DNA from 4 places in the Terrabacter sp. 2TAF16 genome. Region 1 is predicted to be linked to each of the others. Evidence: riboswitches for the same ligand, from Rfam matches in the RefSeq annotation. Region 1 holds a riboswitch; each other region holds the start of a gene.
What was found. Region 1 has a riboswitch for S-adenosylmethionine ahead of AB4Z14_RS21675 (cysteine dioxygenase). Riboswitches for the same ligand answer to the same signal wherever they lie in the genome.
Positions count from the first base shown of each region.

Region 2: it holds a riboswitch for S-adenosylmethionine, as region 1 does, so the genes downstream of both, AB4Z14_RS20385 (bifunctional o-acetylhomoserine/o-acetylserine sulfhydrylase) here and AB4Z14_RS21675 (cysteine dioxygenase) in region 1, are expected to answer to the same signal.
Region 3: it holds a riboswitch for S-adenosylmethionine, as region 1 does, so the genes downstream of both, metX (homoserine O-acetyltransferase MetX) here and AB4Z14_RS21675 (cysteine dioxygenase) in region 1, are expected to answer to the same signal.
Region 4: it holds a riboswitch for S-adenosylmethionine, as region 1 does, so the genes downstream of both, AB4Z14_RS07930 (aminotransferase class V-fold PLP-dependent enzyme) here and AB4Z14_RS21675 (cysteine dioxygenase) in region 1, are expected to answer to the same signal.

Region 1 is NZ_JBFRFZ010000026.1:5,637-9,074, forward strand. Features, by position in the region: gene AB4Z14_RS21670 (LLM class flavin-dependent oxidoreductase) at 1-1,097, opposite strand, end outside; gene AB4Z14_RS21675 (cysteine dioxygenase) at 1,094-1,651, opposite strand; SAM riboswitch class IV at 1,898-2,010, opposite strand; gene AB4Z14_RS21680 (hypothetical protein) at 2,156-2,386, shown strand; gene AB4Z14_RS21685 (hypothetical protein) at 2,671-3,438, shown strand, end outside.
Region 2 is NZ_JBFRFZ010000018.1:62,817-66,254, reverse strand. Features, by position in the region: gene AB4Z14_RS20390 (IS1595 family transposase) at 16-972, opposite strand; SAM riboswitch class IV at 1,195-1,314, shown strand; gene AB4Z14_RS20385 (bifunctional o-acetylhomoserine/o-acetylserine sulfhydrylase) at 1,405-2,721, shown strand; gene AB4Z14_RS20380 (LD-carboxypeptidase) at 2,766-3,438, shown strand, end outside.
Region 3 is NZ_JBFRFZ010000007.1:77,454-80,891, reverse strand. Features, by position in the region: gene AB4Z14_RS12415 (DUF4192 family protein) at 1-1,247, shown strand, start outside; SAM riboswitch class IV at 1,330-1,444, shown strand; gene metX (homoserine O-acetyltransferase MetX) at 1,460-2,719, shown strand; gene AB4Z14_RS12405 (universal stress protein) at 2,884-3,282, shown strand.
Region 4 is NZ_JBFRFZ010000005.1:148,834-152,271, forward strand. Features, by position in the region: gene AB4Z14_RS07925 (DNA translocase FtsK 4TM domain-containing protein) at 1-1,755, opposite strand, end outside; SAM riboswitch class IV at 1,957-2,082, shown strand; gene AB4Z14_RS07930 (aminotransferase class V-fold PLP-dependent enzyme) at 2,119-3,438, shown strand, end outside.

The DNA of each region.
Region 1 (3,438 bases):
GCGACGAGGTCGTCGACGACGACGGCCGGACGCAGCCGGAAGCCGTCGTAGCCGGCGTCGTGCCAACGGAGCAGGAGCGACGCGAGGTCGGCAGCGGTGCCGGTGAAGACGTGGGCGTCCGACCTGAAGGGCGACCCCGCGGCCTCGTCGAGCCGGCGTCGCCGGGTCCGGGCGATCTCTGTCGTGCTCCCCAGGACCACGACGAGGTCGGCGAAGACCGTGAGGGGATGGGTGTCGCGCCCGACCCGCGCCTCTGCTCCTCGGACCTCGCCGAGGATGCTCGCGGCCTGCTCGTCGTCGTGCGGCGTCACGAAGACGACGTCCGCCGACCGGGCCGCCAGCTCGTACGGAGTCGTCTGGTGCGCCAGGGCGGTGACGACGGGCTGCCCCTGTGGCGGTCGCGGGGTGATCGACGGGCCGCGGACGCTGAAGTGCCGGCCCTCGAAGTCGACGTGGTGCAGCCGGTCCCGGTCGACGAAGCGCCCGGTCGTGACGTCGCGGATCTCGGCGTCGTCCTCCCAGCTGTCCCAGAGCCGCCGGACGACCTCGACGTGGTCGGCAGCCTCGTCGAAGCGATCGCGCACGGCAGCGCGGCCCTCGGGGGTGGACGCGAAGTCCCGTCGGATCGCGGGGAGGGTGCGACGACCGACGTTGCCGGTCTCGCCGGGTGTGCCACCCACCTGCACCCGCCAGCCGGCACGACCGTGGCTCACGTGGTCGAGGGTGGCGACGGCCTTGGAGACGTGGAACGGCTCGGTGTGGCTCGTCGTGACGGTCGGGACGAGGCCGACGTGTCGCGTCAGGGGGGCGACCGTGGCTGCGACGAGGAGCGCGTCGAGCCGCCCGCGCACCTGGTCGGTGCGCGTGTCGACGTCGTCGGAGAAGGGGTCCACCGACTGGAGATCGAGACTGTCCTCGATCGTCACGAAGTCGAGCAGGCCCCGCTCCGCCGTGGAGGTGAGGTCGGCCCAGTAGCGGGCGGTGAGGAGGTCGTCCGGCCGCGCGCCCTTCTCGCGCCACGCTGCCGGGTGCCATCCCGCACCGTCGAGGGCGACGGCGAGGTGGATCTGCGCGGCGTTCGGAGTGAGGCCAGTCACCAGTCGACTCCCTTCTGCTGCAGCTCGATGGGACTGAGGCTCCTGCCGGTGAGCGCGTACGTCGTCATCTCGGTGAGGCGCGGGGAGTACACGTGCAGGCTCACCGCCGGGTCCGGGCCCTCGTTGCTCACGTGGTGCACGTAGCGACGTCCGAACGTGCGCTGCTGGCCGGCCCGTAGACGGCCGACGTCCTCACCGACCTGCGGGGTCCGGTCGGGACCGTCCAGATCGGCGACGCGCTCGCTCAGCTGTCCTTGCAGGACGACGAACGAGCCGGCGCACTGCCCGTGGTCGTGCCACTCCGTCCCCTGGCCGGGGAGCCAGGTGAGCAGCCAGGCCTCGTGGTCGGGCTCGGCGGCGATCCGGGCGTAGTAGCGGCTGATCGGGTCGAAGTCGACGAGGCCGGCCCAGAGGGCACGGTCGCCCGCGAGGCGCCGAGCCGTCTCCGCGAGGTTGACGGCGATCCGTGGTGCGAACGTCGATGGCGTCCCGGTGCCGGGCGCAGAGAGCGTGGTGAGGGTGGTGGTCCGGTCGGGGCGGGTGCGCAGAGGCATGGCAAGGCTCCTGAAGGTGTGAGGGTGGGTCGAGACGGACTACGGGGACGCCGCACGCCACAGCCGGGCCCAGTCGGGCCGCCGACGCTGCGCATGCGGTCGTCTGGTCGTCAGTCCCGACAGAGGGCGCTGCTCACCCGGGAGAGGTCGACGTGCCGGCGGCGGTGAGCCCACAGGGCGTGGCCGCGGGATCGGCGTTCGGTGGTGTGCGTCATGGGAACCCTTGTGTCCGTGGGGCCCTCGTCGAGCCCGCGCTTGCGTCGAGCGGGAGGTCGACGCCTGGTCCTCACCCGGGGCACCCCGCCGCGGAGGAGGGTTGCCGCCCAGCAAGCCGGGGCTTGTCGCTGGGACTCATGACCTGCAGAGACGATAACATACTGATTTGGTAGGGATAGCTGGGCGACCACTCCCTGAGATGCCGCCGAGGCCGCGGACCGTCGGGTCCGTGGCCTCGGCGGGGCAAGGGCGGCGTCTAGAGCGGCGATCCTCGCCGGGTTCCTCGTCGTGACGCTGCTGCCCGCTGGTGACGTCAAGGACACCGCGTCAGCACTCGTCGACCCGGTGCTCGTCATCGTCCTGTCACTCATGGTGCTCCCGGCCCCGGTCGGCCTCGTCCGGACCATGCTGCGCGAGCTGCTCGAGATGAGGCCTCCCCCGAGATCGAGCAACCGGCCCGTGAGGCCGTCACCGAGCTGTGCGCCGGGATGGGCCTCGTGGAACCGGTCGTGCGGATGACGAGGACCGGGGGCGTCTCTACGTGGAGGTCGACACGTCGTCTCACCCGGCGAGTGGGACGTCGCCGACATCGACCGGCTGCGGACGGCCCTCACCGAGCGGCTGCACCGCCTGACCGTGGCCACCTGGATCAACGTCGAGCTCTCCTGCGACCCTGCCTGGCAGCAGGGCTGACGGGGTCACCAGATCGGTGCCGATCACCCACGGAGGGGGAATCGGCACGCCCGGCTCCCCCGGCACGATCGGGAGACGACCAGCCCGCCCACGAGGAAGATGAGGCCGCTGTGAACCCGGTGCTCGCGTTCGTCATCGTCATGCTCGTCTGGACCGTCAGCGACCTCGTCGCGAAGAAGACGAAGTCGCTGCTGTCCTCGCTCTTCGTCGCCTCGATCATCTTCTTCATCGGCTTCCTCACCGACATCTTCCCCGAGGACCTCCTCGCGAGCTCGAGCCTGCTCGCGCTCGCCGGTGTCGTCGTCGGCTTCGTCATCGTCCACCTCGGCACCATGATCAGCCTCGACGACTTCAAGAAGCAGTGGAAGACGCTGCTCGTCGGCATCGCCACCGTCATCGGCATCGGACTTGCCCTGCTGCTGGCCGGATTCATCTTCGGGCCCCGGATCTCGGGCTCCGCGGCCGACGGCTATGCGCAGGCTCTCGACTTCGTGATCGCCGGCACCGGCGCCTTGAGCGGCGGCACCATCTCGGTCCTCATCGTCCAGGAGGCGGCCCTCGGCGTCGGCCTGACGAGCATCGCCGTCTTCCCCGTCCTCATCGCCGCGCTCCAGGGGCTCATCGGCTTCCCGCTCACCTCGATCATCCTGCGCCGCGAGGCCGCCCGGCTCAAGGAGGAGTACCGAGCGGGCACGCTGGCGCCGGTGGTGGCCGCGGGGGCCGCCGCCGCCAGCAGCGGGGGCGATGGCGGCGGCAGCAAGGGCGACGCCGGCAGCAGCGGGGGCGACGCCACGCCACCCGCCGAGCCCGTCCCGGAGACGAAGCTGCCCGCCGCCCTCCGCACGACGGCCGGCACCCTCTTCATCGTCGGGGTGGTC
Region 2 (3,438 bases), on a different contig from region 1:
GTTCTGCATATCTGCTTAGGTGAAGTCGGGTATGCCGGTTTCTGGCTTGAGCAGGCCCTTGAGCGGGTGCGGGTCGGTGTCGACGGCTTGCTCGAGCAGCCGATAGAAGAGCAGTCCTCGTGACTTCGCGTTGCGGCGGTTGAACCGGAAGGTGTACTCGTCGAGGTAGTAGGGCAGGTGTGCCTCCTCGACGCGGAAGTGCAGGGTGCCGATCAGCCAGCGCTTGAGCAGTGAGGCCACCAGGTGCACTCCGGGCAGCACGCTGGCCTTGTCGGGCGCGGAGTAGCCGAGGGTGAACTCGTGGGTGTAGCCGAGGTCGGCGAGCCGGCGCAGGGTGCGGGCGCCGTCGGTGCGGATCGTTGATCCGGGCTCGATGACCCGGGTGGCGAAGTCGACCAGCTCGGCGGTTCCGGGCTGGGTGGCGACGCCGAGCCGGACTCGGCCCAGGCGGCGGGTTTCGTTGTGTTCTATGGCGATCATGACCGCGACCTTGTCGCCGTAGCCGCCCATCCGGCCGCGGGTGACGCCGCCGATCATCGTCTCGTCGAGCTCCACGATCCCGGACAGCTTGTCCCGCTCCGGGCGGACCATCGCCCGGCGCAGCTTGTGCATCCAGGCCCACGCCGTCTCGTAGGAGCCGAACCCGAGGACCCGTTGCAGGCCGAGTGCGGACATCCCGTTCTTCTGCGAGGTCAGGAACCAGATCGCCGCGAACCAGGTCGACAACGGCGTCCGCGTCCGGTCGAAGATCGTTCCAGCGGTGACCGACGTGCGCCGCCCGCAGGCCCGGCACATCCACAGCCCGGCACCGGTGCGCCAGAACTCAGTGGCTTCGCACTTCGGGCACACGAACCCGTCGGGCCAGCGCAGTCCGGCCAGGTAGTCCAGGCAGGACTGGTTGTCCGGGAACCACTCCAGCAGCTGCTGGTAGGTGGACGGGTAGTCCACTCCCCGAACCGGATTCGCGGTCATCCACAGATCCTACTTCACCCAAGCAGATATGCAGAACAGGTGTTCGAGCGACTTTCAAGAGGTAGGCCACCCCTGTGGACAACGAACTGGTCTGCCCTGCAAGCCATCCCGTCCGGTTCGACGCGGCCCTGCGCCGATCGGGAACGCTCGTCGGAAAGGGCCCGTCCACGATGAGGACATGGCCTCCCACCTGGCGGACACGCATACGTACACTCGCCGGTAGGTCATGAGCGCCAGCGACAAGCCCCGGCTCGCTGGCCGGCAACCCTCCAACCGCGGTGGGGTGCCCCGGGTGAAGACCTGGCCCGTCGACGCCACCCGGCGCTCGTGCAAGCGCGGAGAGCCTCTCTCCCGCACCGACCCGTCGGTGCACGGGGCCCGGTGACACGGGACCCCGGTCAGCGACACGACCCAGGAAGAGCAGGACGACCGATGACCGAGCCCAACTGGTCCTTCGAGACCAAGCAGATCCACGCCGGCCAGGCCCCCGACAGTGCCACGGGGGCCCGCGCGCTGCCGATCTACCAGACGACGAGCTACGTCTTCAACGACACCGACCACGCCGCGAACCTCTTCGGGCTCAAGGAGTTCGGCAACATCTACACCCGTCTGATGAACCCGACGACCGACGTCGTCGAGCAGCGGATCGCGGCACTCGAGGGCGGCGTGGGCGCCCTCCTCGTGGCCTCGGGCCAGGCTGCCGAGACGCTCGCCGTGCTCAACATCGCCGAGGCGGGCGACCACGTCGTCGTCTCCCCCAGCCTCTACGGCGGGACGTTCAACCTCTTCAAGCACACGCTGCCGAAGTTCGGCATCGAGGTCGGCTTCGTCGAGGACCCGACGTCGATCGACTCGTGGCGCGCGGCGATCCGCCCCAACACCAAGCTCCTCTTCGGCGAGACCATCGCCAACCCCAAGAGCGAGATCCTCGACATCGAGGCCGTCGCGGCCCTCGCGCACGAGCACGGCGTACCGCTCGTCGTCGACAACACCGTCGCGACGCCCTACCTCATCCGCCCCATCGAGTGGGGCGCCGACATCGTCGTGCACTCGGCGACGAAGTACCTCGGCGGTCACGGCACCTCGATCGCCGGCGTCATCGTCGACGCGGGCACGTTCGACTTCGGCGCCGACCCGGAGAAGTTCCCCAACTACAACACGCCCGAGGAGAGCTACCACGGGCTCGTCTTCGCCCGCGACCTCGGCGTCGGCAGCCCGCTCGGCGCCAACCTCGCCTTCATCCTCAAGGCCCGCGTCCAGCTGCTGCGCGACCTCGGCCCGGCCGCGTCGCCCTTCAACGCGTTCCTCATCGCCCAGGGGATCGAGACGCTGTCGCTGCGCATCGAGCGTCACCTCGAGAACGCCCACCAGGTCGCTGCCTTCCTCCAGGGTCACGACCAGGTCGAGAAGGTCGTGTGGGCGTCCTTGCCGGACAGCCCGTTCCACGCTCTCGCGGAGAAGTACACGCCGCGTGGCGCCGGCGCCGTGCTCTCGTTCGAGATCGCCGGTGGCCTCGAGGCGGGCAAGAGGTTCGTCGAGGCGCTGACCCTGCACAGCCACGTCGCGAACATCGGCGACGTCCGCTCGCTCGTCATCCACCCGGCCTCGACGACGCACTCCCAGGGCCCCGACGAGGACCGCCTCGCTGCAGGCGTGACGCCGGGCCTCGTGCGCCTCTCGGTCGGCATCGAGCACATCGACGACATCGTCGCCGACCTCGAGCAGGGCTTCACGGCCGCCAAGGCCTGACGCTCCCGACCGACCCGGCCGAAACCGGGCTGAAGCGGATCGGCATGGCTGGCACGATGGCAGCCATGCCGATCCGCTACCCTGCCCCACTGCGCCCCGGCGACCGGATCGGCGTGACCTCGCCGAGCTCCGGCGTCTCCGACGAGCTCTGGGGACGGTTCGCGTATGCCGTCCAGTGCCTCCGCGACCGTGGCTTCGACGTCGTCGTGGGTGAGCTCAACCACGCGCCGAGCCACGTGAGCGGGCCCCGCGAAGCCCGCGCGGCCGAGCTCATGGGGATGCTCCTCGACCCGAGCATCCGGGCGGTCGTCCCGCCGTGGGGCGGTGAGACCGGCATCGACCTGCTCGACCTGCTCGACCTCGACGCGGTCGCCGCCGCCGAGCCGACCTGGTGCGTCGGCTTCTCCGACACGTCGACGTGGCTGACCCCCCTCACCCTCACGACCGGCATCGCGACGATCCACGGGCAGAACCTCATGGACACCCCGTATGCCGTGCCGGGCGGCATACTCCACTGGGTCGACGTGGCGGGCGCCGCGGCCGGGGACGAGCTGCGGCAGCACTCCCCCGGGCGGCACCGTGCCGGCGGCTGGGACGACTACGCCGGCAACCCGACGGTCTCCGAGATGACCCTCGAGGGCCGAGGGACGTGGACCCGCATCGATCCGGGCCACGAGGACGCACCCATCACGTTCTCCGGAAGGCTCGTCGCGGGGT
Region 3 (3,438 bases), on a different contig from region 1:
ACGTGGCGCTCGGGCACTCCGTCCTGGCGGACCGAGAGGGGCTGGCGAGGCTCGTCGAGCCGCTCGCCCCCACGGAGCCCCGGCACGACCTCGCTGCCGCCGCGATCGACGACTGGCAGCGCCGCTATGTCGCAGCCGGTGGCTCCCTCAGCAGGACGCCGGCCCGGGCGAGCCGGACGGACCGGAAGCCCGACCGGGGTCGGCGCCGTCGACCGGCGGGACGGGGGCGCCGACCCGGCGCGGCGCTCGGGGTCCTCGACGGCGGCGACCCGACGGCCCGCCAGTTCCTCGTCCACGACTCCCTCGTGGCCTGGGGAGGGGTGCTGCACGGCGAGATCGAGGGGTACGGCGTCGAGCACTGGCTCCCGTCCCTCGTCGGTCCGCTGCGTGACCCGCGCTTCCATGACGCCCTGCTGGCCTGGCTCTGCCCCGGGATGGCCTCGGCCGACTTCCTGTCCGACGACCTCGCAGCCCTCCTCGGGGTGCTGCTCGGTCCTGACCTCCGGCTCGCCCCGGCCGCGGGCGATCACGAGACGGCCGCCGTCCCGACACCCGACGGCGCCGAGCCCGGTCGCTCCCCGGGATCGCGCGCGGACCCGGGCGACCCCGACACTTCGGAGGGGTCGGGGACGGCCGTGCAGGAGCGCCTCGAGGAGGGCGACTCCGATGCGCTCCGAGCGCTGTTGCAGCTGCTGGCTGCGGGGCCGCCGTCGTCGGACCGGCACGACGACGACACGGACGAGGAGCACACCGACGTCGAAGACGACCACGAGGACGACCACGAGGACGACTACGAGGACGATGGCGAGCCGCCGCGCGACGTCTTCGAGGCACGACGGGTGCTGGACGAGCTGGACGCCGTGGGGACCCTGGCGGCGCTCGAGGCGTCGGTTGACCGGGACGCACCGCGCTCGCGCGACCTTCGGGCCGGCCTCGCCGCAGCGCCCGACGCGCCTCCCGAGTCGTGGCTCGGAGACGGCAACGACCCGAGCGGCTGGGAGGAGTGGGACGAGGCTGCGACGCCACGACTCGTCCTGTCCCGCCTCGAGCAGGTCTGCCGACTGACGCCGGCGGATCATGCGGTTCCCGTCCTGTCGCTCTTCGCCTCGATGGCGTGGTGGTGCGGCGACGGTGCGCGGGCCGGGGTCGCGGTCGACCGTGCGCTCGAGCTGGAGCCCGATGACGGGCTGGGGCGGCTGTTGCGACACGCCCTCGACGTCGGACTCCGGCCCCGGGAGTGCGCCTGAGCGTCTCCGGCGGCGGCGCCGTCCGTCCATGTCGTGGAACGGCGCGCGGCCTCTCCGTGAGGCCTCGCGTATGGTTGGAGCAGGTCATGAGTACCAGCGACAAGCCCCGGCTCGCTGGTCGGCAACCCTCCTTCGCGGTGGGGTGCCCCGGGTGAAGACCTGGCCGCCCCGTCCCCGGGTGCGTGCAAGCGCGAGGACCGAGGAGTACCCCGATGACCGTCACCCACCGGACGCAGAGCACCCGCCGCCGGGCGCGGCCCGGGACCGCTGGCACCGGCCAGACCGGCGACTCGGCGACGAGGGACCGTGCGGCGACGAGCCACGTCGACCCGACGGCACCGGAGCCCCGCCGGCCCGACGGCGCCTGGCGTGACGGCGACCCGGTCGGCCGGCGGCAGTTCGCCCACGTCGGTGACATCGAGCTCGAGCGCGGGGGAGTGCTGCCCGACGTTCGCATCGCCTACGAGACGTGGGGCCGGCTCAACGAGGCTGGCGACAACGTCATCCTCGTCGAGCACGCACTGACCGGCGACAGCCACGTCATCGGTGAGGCCGGCGACGGACACGCCTCGCCCGGCTGGTGGAACGCCCTCATCGGGCCCGACGGACCCGTTGACCCCGAGCGGTGGTTCGTCATCGCGTCCAACGTCCTCGGCGGGTGCCAGGGCAGCACCGGCCCCGCGAGCCCTGCGCCCGACGGTCGTCCCTGGGGCAGCCGTTTCCCCTACGTCACGGTCCGCGACCAGGTCGCCGTCGAGCGACGCCTCCTCGACGGGCTCGGCATCCGCCGCCTGGCGGCCGTCGTCGGCGGCTCGATGGGCGGGATGCGTGCGGTGGAGTGGGCCGCGACGCACCCCGACGACGTCGACCGCTGCATCGTGCTCGCGTCGACGGCGTACGCGACCGCCGACCAGATCGCCTGGTGCCAGCCGCAGCTGTTGGCGATCCGCAACGACCCCGACTTCGCGGGCGGCGACTACTACGAGGGCCACACGCGTCCCGACACCGGCCTGGGCCTGGCCCGCCGCATCGCCCACATCACGTACCGCACCGAGACCGAGCTCGGCACCCGCTTCGGGCGCGAGCCCCAGCTCGGCGAGGACCCGTTGCGCGCCGGCGACCGCGGTCGCTTCGCCGTCGAGTCCTACCTCGACCACCACGCGGGCAAGCTGGCCCGGCGCTTCGACGCCAACTCCTACGTCGTGCTGACCGAGGCGATGAACTCGCACGACGTCGGGCGCGACCGCGGGGGGCTCGAGGCCGCCCTCGAGCGCGTCCGCGCCGAGTGCACCATCGTCTCGGTCGACACCGACCGCCTCTACCCGCCCCGGCTCTCCGACGAGCTGCACGCCGCCCTGCCGGGGTCCCGTCGCGCACACATCACCTCGGAGTTCGGGCACGACGGCTTCCTCATCGAGGAGGACCAAGTGGGTCGCATCGTCCGAGACGCGCTCGAACGGCCGCGCGACTGAACCCATCTGCGCGCCGGGCCGGTTCGCCGACAGCCGGCGCTGTGGCACGCTCGTCGTCCGCGTCGCCGACGCCGCGGTGAGACTTCGCCCGGGACGCGCCGGACGCCTCGTAATCGGGTACGGTGCGAGCACTGGTTGTTTCCGTCCCAAGGAGGTCCGGGAAAGTGGCCATCGTCGTTGGTTATGTCGCCACCAAGGAAGGTCGCGCGGCGCTCAAGCGAGCCGCCGAGGAGTGCGTCCTGCGTGGAGCGAAGCTCGTCGTCATCAGCTCCCACCGGGGCGGCAAGGACTTCGACGCGAACGAGGCCAGCCAGTTCGAGAGCGAGCTCGCCCGGGTGCAGACGCTCCTCGAGGAGAAGGGCCTGGAGCACGAGGTGCGCCAGCTCGTCCGGGGCAACGACCCCGCCGAGGACCTCATCTCCGTCGCCGAGGAGGAGAAGGCCGACTTCATCGTCATCGGCCTGCGTCGCCGCAGCCCGGTCGGCAAGCTGATCCTCGGGTCCAACGCGCAGCGCATCCTGCTCGACGCGAGCTGCCCGGTGCTCGCGGTCAAGGGCGACTGAGCCCTCTCCGGCACGTCGTCCGGCCCGGTTCGTGCGGGCCGGACGCCCGTTCGCGGCACGCGGGTTGGACGCGCGTTCGCTCGGAGGGCGTACGCCGTTTTATAATGTCCGAGTACCGGATCGCACGAGGCGCACCGAGAGCTCGAAACAGGGATC
Region 4 (3,438 bases), on a different contig from region 1:
CGTGATGAGGTGCGGGATGCCTTCGTAGGCCGTCAGCTCGACGCGCTTCGGGTCGACGAGGATCATCCGGACCTCCTCGGGCGTCGAGCGCATGAGGATCGAGGTGATCATCGAGTTGACGAAGCTCGACTTGCCCGAGCCGGTGGCGCCCGCGACGAGCAGGTGCGGCATCTTCGCGAGGTTGGCGATGACGTAGGCGCCCTCGACGTCCTTGCCGACACCCATGACCATCGGGTGCTCGTTGGTGCGGGCCGTGTTGCTGCGCAGCACGTCGCCGAGGGACACGTTCTCGCGGTCGAGGTTCGGGATCTCGATGCCGATCGCGGACTTGCCCGGGATGGGGCTGAGGATGCGCACGTCGGCCGAGGCGACGGCATACGCGATGTTCTTGGAGAGGGCGGTGACGCGCTCGACCTTGGTGCCCGAGCCGAGCTCGACCTCGTAGCGCGTGACCGTCGGGCCGCGGGTGAACCCCGTGACGGCGGCGTCGATGTCGAACTGGTCGAAGACGTTGGTCAGCGACTCGACGACGCGGTCGTTGGTCTCGCTGCGCGTCTTGTGCGGCGGCCCCGGCGTCAGCATCGCGTGGTCGGGCAGCTGGTAGGTGATGTCGCCGCCGAGACTGAGCTGCTCGACGCGAGCCGGCAGGTCGGACATGGGCGGCGGGATGAGCTCGGCCTTGGGTCCGACCTTGCTCGTGTCGGGCGCCCCGAGCGTCTTGGGGTCGGTGGCGTCGATGACCTTCTCGACCCCCTTCTCGCCGCCGGGACGCGGGGCGAGCAGACCGGGAGGGGTCGGGCGCTTCTCGCCCGGTCGCAGCTGCGTGGTCGCCTCGTCCTCGAGGGCCTTCTGCGCGGCCTGGCGGAACGCCTCGTCGCCGTCGCGGTCGGCGAGGTCGACGGCCTTGCGGCGCGCGCGCTTCACCGCTGCGGCAGGGGCGTCGAGAGCCTCGTCGGGCTGCTCGTCGACGTGGTCGCGGTCGATGACGAGGGCGCGCAGCTGGCGCAGGCGGGTCGGGATCATGTTGACCGGCGTCGCCGTGATGACGAGCAGGCCGAAGAGACCGAGCAGGACGAGCAGGACGAGCGCCCCGTAGGTCGAGACGGCCGCCGCGAGCGGGCTCGAGGCGAGGAAGCCGAGGATGCCGCCGGCGGCACGCATGCCGTCGGCGCCGTCGGGCGGGTTGGGGATGCCGTCGGCAAGGTGCGACAGACCGCACGCGGCGAAGGTCAGGGCGATGGTGCCGACGACGACGCGGTTGGTCGCGGCGTCGTCCTGGGGGGCGCGCAGCATGCGCAGGCCGAGGGCGAGCAGCACGAGCGGGACGGCGTAGGCGACGCGGCCGAAGGTGCCGGCGAAGACGGCGTGCACCACCTGGCCGAAGGTGCCGGAGACGCCCCACCACTCACGGGCGGCGACGACGACGGCGAGCGCGATGAGCGCGAAGCCGATGCCGTCGCGGCGGTGCTCCGGCTCGAGGTCGGCGGCACTGTGGCCGACGCGGCGCACCGCTCCCCCCGCCATGTGCGAGACGCCCATCCACGTGTTGCGCATCGCGCCGAGCGGGAAGGGGAGGCCTCCGCCCCGCGTCTTGGACGCGGTCTTGGCGGCGGGCTTGCGGGCCGCGGGCTTGCGCTGCGCGGGCCGGCCGCCCCGGGCTGCCGGAGGGCGTGACGAGGCGCTGCCCGCGGACCCCTTGGCACGGGTGGCCGCGGCGGAGCTCGAGCGCTGGTTGGTGGACGGACGTGACGCCATGCTCGCACCGTACGTCAACGCACCGCTGAACTCACGCGTCACACGCGCAACAGGGCTGACCAGTCGGACGCGGCCGCCGTATGCCGTGGCCGCGCCCGCCGTCGTCCCGCGAGGGCCCCGGCGGGGTCGGCGTCTCAGATCGCGACACCCGGGGACCGGGCGGTGGACAGCCGGCGACCGACCCCTTTATCGTCGGGCGCAGGTCATGAGTGCCAGTGACAAGCCCCGGCTCGCTGGCCAGCAACCCTCCTCCGCGGTGGGGTGCTCCGGGTGACGACCAGGCCATCCTCGGTCTGAACGTGTGATCGAGGTCGGCAAGCGCGGACCTGCACCGGGTGGGTCCCATGACCCAGGAGCACTCCCATGTCGGTCCTTCCCTCGACGCACCCAGCGGCCTCCCTCTGTGGCGGCTCCCCCGCACCCGTCGTGCGCACCCGCGCCCTGCACGTCGTGCCCGAGGCGCGCACGCTGCCCACCGTCGTCGGCGCGGGACTGCGCGTGCCCACGCTCCACGGCGACACGGCATACGCCAACCTCGACCACGCGGCCTCGACGCCGGCGCTCGAGACGGTCCAGGCCGCGGTCGACCGCGCGCTCGAGACCTACTCGTCCGTGCACCGCGGCGCCGGGTTCGCCTCGCGGCTGACGAGCGCGTGGTACGAGCAGGCCCGCGCCGAGGTCGCCGCCTTCGTCGGCGCGCGTGAGGGCGACTCCGTCATCTTCACCCGGACGACGACCGACTCGTGGGCCCTGCTGAGCAAGGCGCTGCCGAGCCGCACGACGGTCTTCGTCTTCGGCACCGAGCACCACTCGACCTTGCTGCCCTGGGGCCGCTTCCGCACCGTGCGCCTCCCCGTCCCGCAGACCGTCGAGGACGCGCACGCCCTGCTCGAGGAGGCGCTGACCGACCACCCGTCGCGCCACCGCCTCGTCGTCGTCGCGGCCGCCTCGAACGTGACGGGAGAGGTCTGGCCGGTCGAGCGCTTCGCCACCCTGGCGCACGAGCACGGCGCCCGGATCGCCGTCGACGCGGCCCAGCTCTCGGCGCACCGCACCATCGACCTCGCCGCGTGGGACGCCGACTACGTCGCGTTCTCGGGGCACAAGACGTACGCCCCCTACGGCGCGGGCGTCCTCGCCGGGCGCTCCGACTGGCTCGACGCCGGCAACCCCTACCTGCTCGGTGGCGGCGCGACGCGCTCGGTGACCGAGGACGGCACCACGTGGGCGACCGGGCCGGCGCGCCACGAGGGCGGCAGCCCCAACGTCATCGGCGCCATCGCCCTCGCCGCGGCCTGCTCGACGATCCGCCGGCACCGCGAGGCCATCGAGGAGCACGAGACCCGCCTCCTCGAGCGGCTCCGCGCCGGACTCGACGACGTCGCGGGCGTCGAGGTCCTGTCGATCTTCGGTGACGACAGCGACCGGGTCGGCGTCGTCGCCTTCACCATGGACGGCTGGGACTCCTCGCTCGTCTCGCAGGTCCTCTCCGTCGAGCACGGCATCGGCGTGCGGGACGGCAAGTTCTGCGCCCACCTGCTCGTCGACGAGCTCCTCGAGGACCCGTGGGGCGAGCGTTCCGCCACCGCGGTCCGCGCCAGCATCGGCCTCGGCAGCACGCTCGAGGGCGTCGAGCGTCTCGTCGCGGCCGTCGCGGGGCTCGTCGAGCACGGCACCGACGCG